3 regions of the Pectobacterium wasabiae CFBP 3304 genome follow, and region 3 is predicted to be linked to each of the others. Evidence: predicted binding sites of a transcription regulator. Region 3 holds the regulator's gene; each other region holds the start of a gene.
What was found. The regulator PurR, encoded in region 3, represses purine synthesis genes. The targets are predictions, from matches to a motif close to CANGCAAACGTTTGCNTG.
Positions count from the first base shown of each region.

Region 1: the regulator PurR is predicted to act here: its motif matches at 1,026-1,043, upstream of guaB (IMP dehydrogenase).
Region 2: the regulator PurR is predicted to act here: its motif matches at 1,413-1,430, upstream of purE (5-(carboxyamino)imidazole ribonucleotide mutase).

Region 1 is NZ_CP015750.1:408,035-410,241, reverse strand. Features, by position in the region: gene xseA (exodeoxyribonuclease VII large subunit) at 1-933, opposite strand, end outside; gene guaB (IMP dehydrogenase) at 1,105-2,207, shown strand, end outside.
Region 2 is NZ_CP015750.1:333,903-336,109, reverse strand. Features, by position in the region: gene purK (5-(carboxyamino)imidazole ribonucleotide synthase) at 1-803, opposite strand, end outside; gene purE (5-(carboxyamino)imidazole ribonucleotide mutase) at 800-1,309, opposite strand; gene lpxH (UDP-2,3-diacylglucosamine diphosphatase) at 1,488-2,207, opposite strand, start outside.
Region 3 is NZ_CP015750.1:4,562,797-4,565,003, forward strand. Features, by position in the region: gene A7983_RS20730 (C40 family peptidase) at 1-276, shown strand, start outside; gene cydH (cytochrome bd-I oxidase subunit CydH) at 375-464, opposite strand; gene purR (HTH-type transcriptional repressor PurR) at 855-1,880, shown strand; gene cfa (cyclopropane fatty acyl phospholipid synthase) at 2,189-2,207, shown strand, end outside.

The sequences.
Region 1 (2,207 bases), 890 kb from region 3:
CCGCAGTTGCGGATGCTGCTGCTGTAAGCGATGGTGCAGGCGGGTAAACTCTCGATTGCGCTGGGCAAGGTAGTAGTCCATCGCCATTTCCAGACGTTGACGCTGGGACTGGACTTGGCGCAACAGCTCAAGTTGGTTACGACTTACTAACTCGGCAGCGGCGGACGGCGTAGGTGCGCGCAGGTCACCGACGAAATCGGCAATGGTGACATCGGTTTCATGGCCGACGGCGCTGACGATCGGAATGCGACTGGCGAAGATGGCGCGAGCTACGCGTTCGTCGTTAAAGCTCCAGAGATCTTCCAGCGAACCGCCGCCGCGCCCAACAATTAATACGTCACACTCATCTCTCAGGTTAGCCAGTTCGATGGCGCGGACAATCTGTAGCGGCGCTTCCGCACCTTGCACCGACGTGGGATACACGATAACCGGCAGTGACGGATCGCGGCGCTGTAACACCTGCAAAATATCGTGCAGGGCAGCACCGCTGGTTGACGTAATCACACCGACCTGTTTGGCGGGAGAAGGGAGCACTTGCTTAAACTGTTGGTCGAACAGCCCTTCGGCGGCGAGACGCTGCTTAAGCTGTTCAAACTGTTGCTGTAACAGGCCGTCGCCAGCAGGCTGCATGCTTTCCGCCAGTAGCTGATAGTCGCCACGGGGTTCATACAGCGTAATGCTCGCACGAATAAGCACCTGCTGACCGTTTTGCGGTCGGAACGTCACTTTACGGTTGCTGGTGCGGAACATCGCGCAGCGCACCTGTGCACGCTCGTCTTTCAGCGTGAAATACCAATGGCCGGATGAGGGCTGAGAAAGGTTGGAGATTTCGCCGGAGAGCCAAATCTGGCCCATTTCCATTTCCAACAGTTGTCTGACCGTCTGATTAAGGCGGCTAACGGTAAAAATTGCAGAGGAGGGAAATTGAGACATTGTGAGCCAGATCAAATTTTAAAACAGTCACTTAATTGATCGATACTACCTACCTGAAACAGGTAATCAAGCATTTTAGTAAAATAATGCTGGAGGCAACCGATTACGCTCTGTATAATGCCACGGCAATATTTTATCTATTCTTACATCCACCTTGGTGAGATATTGCCCATGCTACGTATCGCTAAAGAAGCACTGACGTTTGACGACGTCCTCCTGGTTCCTGCTCATTCTACCGTTCTGCCTAACACTGCCGATCTGTCCACGCAGTTGACGAAAAACATTCGCCTGAATATCCCTATGCTGTCCGCAGCGATGGATACCGTTACCGAATCCGGTCTAGCCATTGCGCTGGCGCAGGAAGGCGGTCTGGGCTTTATTCACAAAAATATGTCGATTGAGCGTCAGGCTGAAGAAGTTAGCCGCGTGAAAAAACATGAAAGCGGCGTTGTGGTCGATCCACAAACCGTCACGCCAGAAACGACGCTGCGTGAAATGAAAGAACTGACCGAGCGTAACGGCTTTGCAGGTTACCCTGTCGTAGCAAAAGACAACGAACTGGTCGGTATCATTACTGGTCGTGACGTGCGTTTTGTTACCGATCTGGAAAAACCGGTTAGCGCGTTCATGACGCCGAAAGAGCGTCTGGTCACCGTTAAAGAAGGCGAAGCGCGTGATGTCGTGCTGCAAAAGATGCACGAAAAACGCGTTGAAAAAGCGCTGGTGATTGACGACCAATTCCACCTGATCGGTATGATCACGGTAAAAGATTTCCAGAAAGCAGAACGTAAACCGAACGCCTGTAAAGATGAACACGGTCGTTTGCGTGTAGGCGCGGCTGTTGGCGCTGGTGCTGGTAACGAAGAGCGTGTTGATGCACTGGTTGCCGCGGGCGTTGACGTACTGCTGATCGACTCCTCACACGGCCATTCCGAAGGTGTATTGCAGCGTATTCGTGAAACACGTGCTAAATACCCAAACCTCGAAATCATCGGCGGTAACGTTGCAACGGGCTCCGGTGCGAAAGCGCTGGTTGAAGCTGGTGTTAGCGCAGTGAAAGTCGGTATCGGCCCTGGTTCTATCTGTACCACCCGTATCGTTACTGGCGTGGGTGTACCACAGATTACTGCGATCTCCGATGCGGTTGAAGCGCTGGAAGGTACCGGCATTCCGGTCATCGCCGATGGCGGTATCCGTTTCTCTGGTGACATCGCTAAAGCTATTGCAGCCGGTGCAGCCTGTGTCATGGTCGGCTCTATGCTGGCAGGTACGGA
Region 2 (2,207 bases), 810 kb from region 3:
TCCAGAATGGCGCGCAGGTGGAGTTCAAACTGGCTGATCGATGCGCCATTTTGTGTCCAGTGTCCGCTATTGTGTACGCGTGGAGCCAGCTCGTTAATGAGTAAGCGATCGCCGACAATAAAGCACTCCATCGCCATCACGCCCACATAGCCTAGCGCATTCATAATCGCAGACAGCATCTGCTCAGCCTGCTGTTGCAATTGCAGATCAGGTTGAGGGAAAGCTACGCTGGTACGCAGAATACCATCCTGATGCAGGTTATGGGTTAACGGGTAGAATACACATTTGCCGTGCGTATTGCGGGCGGCCACCAGCGAGACTTCGCCAGAAAAATTAATCCCTTGCTCAACGATGCACTCGCCGTAACAATCAGCGGGCAGCGTCTGCTGTTCTCCGTCACGCAAGCGCCATTGCCCACGGCCATCGTAACCGCCGACGCGGCGTTTAACGATCGCGAGTTCACCTAATGAGGTGAAAACGTGTGGCCATTCATCGGCGCTGGCCAGCAATTGCCAGGGCGCGGTTGCCAGATTCAGCGAGTCTAGCAACTGCTTTTGCGTCAGGCGATCGGCCAGACGTGGGAAAATGTCGCGATTCGCAAACGCCGTGTGTTCAGCCAATTCGCGAGTGAGGGCGGTTTCTGGCCAACGTTCGATCTCGGCGGTAATCACACTATTATGAAACGGAACCGATTCTGGTTCTGCATCCAGCCCTACGGGGTAAACCGCAATACCTAACGGTTCGCCAGCCTGTCGGAGCATTCTGCCTAACTGACCATTGCCTAATACGCAGACCGGCTTCATGCCTCCTCCCGCGGATCGGGATGAGAGAGTACATCATCAGTTTGCGCTTGACGCCAGTCCGCCAGTCGGGTGGCGATGCCTTTATCATGCAGGGCGAGAATTTGTGCGGCCAGCAGAGCGGCATTCGCTGCGCCCGCCTTGCCAATTGCCAACGTGCCGACCGGGATACCGCGCGGCATTTGAACGATGGAATACAGGCTGTCTACACCGCTCAGCGTTGAGCTTTGTACCGGCACGCCGAGCACAGGAACCAGCGTTTTCGCTGCCAGCATACCCGGCAGATGTGCTGCGCCGCCTGCACCCGCGATAATCACATCAAAACCATGTTGTGCCGCCTGCTCAGCGAAGCTGAATAGTTTATCTGGCGTCCGGTGTGCGGAAACGACTTCGGTATGAAAAGGAATGTTCAGCGTGGTGAGGATTTCCGCAGCAAACTGCATAGTGGCCCAGTCACTCTTTGAACCCATGACGATGGCAATTTTAGCCGGGGCAACGTTGGATGACATGCCTGTGACGCTCCTGTAATTGTACGTGTTCGTGACGATATTGCGTCGGCCAGACAGAGAGGGTCTGGCGTTGAGGGCGTAGAGCATATCACGCCATTATGGTGAGGAAAACGGTTGCGTATGCGGAAATACACGTAAGATTAAGTGAGCAATTGTTAAGTCAATGGTAGGAAACGCATTAAAATGGGAAGGAAATCAGTTCGATATTTTGCGGTGTAACCGTAATCATCGACCCTTCTTCATGCCAGGCACCGAGAACGGCACGACGGCCATGAGATTCTCCGAGAGAGACCTGATGAATCGCCGGCCGATGAGTGTGGCCGTGGATCATCGCTGTCACCTGATGATGCCGTAAACGTTCAAGCACAGCATCGTGATTGACATCCATAATCTGCTGCGATTTTTTCTGATTGGCCTGCTGGCTGCTGGCGCGCATTTTGGCAGCAATCTTCAGGCGAAGCGATAAAGGTAATAGCAGGAACAGTCGCTGAATCAGTGGGTTGTGTACGCGGCGGCGAAATTTTTGATAGGCCAAATCGTCAGTACACAGCGTATCGCCATGCAGGATGAGAATCTTTTGACCGTAGAGATTAAGCACCGTTTCCGTCGGCAGCAGCGTCATTCCGCTCTGTTTGGCGAAACGCTTGCCGATCAGAAAATCACGATTACCGTGTACGAAATAGCAAGGGACGCCACGCTGATGTAATGCATACAGTTCAGCGGCGATGGTTGCGTGCAGCGGCTGCGGATCGTCGTCACCAATCCAGGCATCGAACAGATCGCCAAGGATGTACAGCGCATCAGCATGAATCGCATCATGACGTAAAAAACGCAGAAAACCGGCGGTAATCGCCGGTTCATGAAGACTCAAATGCAGATCGGCAATGAACAGCGTTGC
Region 3 (2,207 bases):
GTTAAGATCCAAATCCCACGTACCGCGAACGAAATGTACCATCTGCGCGATGCCGCTCCGATTAAAAAGAGTGAACTGGAAAGTGGCGACCTGGTCTTCTTCCGCATCAACAATCGTGGGGCAGCCGATCATGTCGGGGTTTATTTGGGAGAAGGCAAATTTATCCAGTCGCCGCGTACAGGCTCAGATATTCGTATCAGCAAACTGAGTGAGGACTATTGGCAGGAGCACTATGTTGGAGCGCGGCGCGTGGTGACACCACAGACTATTCGTTAAGAGATAGGGGCAACCTACGTCGAACAGCAGTGATGCAGACACGTTTTATGCACCACAAACGTGTCTGCGTGCTTAACTAATGCGGAAGCACCGAGCGGTTAGTTCAGCACCGCAACAAAGCTAAATGCGATGATCACGGCCAACGAGCCAACGGTTGTCAGCAGAGACATCTTCAGATTTGTATCCATAAACCACTCCTTATTAGCGAACAAGTTTCATCTGAAACTTCCTCTGAAAAAAAGACACCACCATTTGCAGCAGAACCCACAGGGCAGTTAAAGCCACAAATAATAGGGTTATTACGATTCTTTCATAATTCTAGCGAAAAATCTCCGACGAATGCATCACTAATAGTATAAATTAGCCCTTTCACTTTCATGATAAATCGGACACAATCCGCTGTTTATGAAAGCGCTGCGTATCAGTCGAAAAACGTCAAGCCAGATCCCTTCGGTATAACATTCGGCACTCTCCTTCTGAAATCCTGTTTTTTAGCTTAGAAGAAGAACTTTAAACGTAGGCAAACGATTAACAATATACTTACGTCTGTAACAGGTAAGTTCAGGAGTCATTTTTAGATGGCAACGATTAAAGATGTGGCAAAACGTGCTGGCGTTTCCACCACAACCGTATCGCACGTGATTAATAAAACACGTTTCGTCGCCGAAGAGACTAAGGCAGCCGTCAGGGCAGCAATCAAGGAATTGCACTACTCGCCCAGCGCCGTCGCCCGCAGCCTCAAAGTTAATCACACTAAATCTATCGGCTTGCTGGCCACATCCAGCGAAGCACCCTATTTCGCTGAGATCATTGAAGCAGTCGAAAACAGTTGTTATGCCAAAGGCTACACGCTGGTGCTGTGTAATTCTCATAACGACATCGGCAAACAGCGCGCTTATCTCTCGATGCTGGCGCAAAAACGCGTCGACGGCCTGCTGGTCATGTGTGCCGAATACCCGCCAGAACTCTTGGGCATGTTGGAAGATTATCGCAGCATTCCCATGGTCGTCATGGACTGGGGACAAATGCACAGCGATTTCACCGATACCATCATCGATAACGCCTTTGAAGGCGGCTATATGGCGGGTCGCTATCTGATTGAACGCGGCCATCGGGATATCGGTGCCATCCCAGGAATACAAGAGCGCAACACGGGCAACGGACGCTACCTTGGCTTTTTAAAAGCGTTGAAGGAAGCCGACATCGCCGTGCGCGATGAATGGGTCGTGCGAGGCGATTTTGAACCGGAATCCGGTTATAAAGCCATGCATCAGATTCTCGCGCAAAAACAGCGGCCCACCGCCGTATTCTGTGGTGGCGACATCATGGCGATGGGTGCCATTTGTGCGGCAGACGAATTGGGGTTACGTGTACCACAGGATATTTCGGTGATCGGTTATGACAATGTGCGTCACGCACGGTTCTTTACACCGGCACTAACCACCATCCATCAGCCGAAAGAGCGTCTGGGCCAATCCGCCTTCTCTATGTTGCTGGATCGTATTACCAGCAAGCGCGAAGATGCACACGTCATTGAAGTGCATCCGACGCTGATTGAGCGCCGCTCGGTTGCCGACGGCCCGTTCCGCGATTATCGCCGCTAACCTCGACAATTCAACACACACGATTTTCTTATACCTATCCGCTTTCCCTCTCTGCTTCAGCCAATTCTCTTGTATATTGGCTGAAGCGACTCTAAACTGAACTTTGCGTTTCAGTTTCACTGATAAAACCCAAAATAGTGATGGCCGCACTTCGGTAAACAGGTACGCATTTTTTGCCAATGGGCACCCCGTTTACGCGCAAATTTCTTCTTCATTTTTCTCTGGTGACAGCCGATACATCGGCTGCGGTAAGTGCTGTCCAGGTATGTTTTTCCATACTTTCACACGTGAAAAATTTAGGAGACATCATGGGTACACCTTATGCAA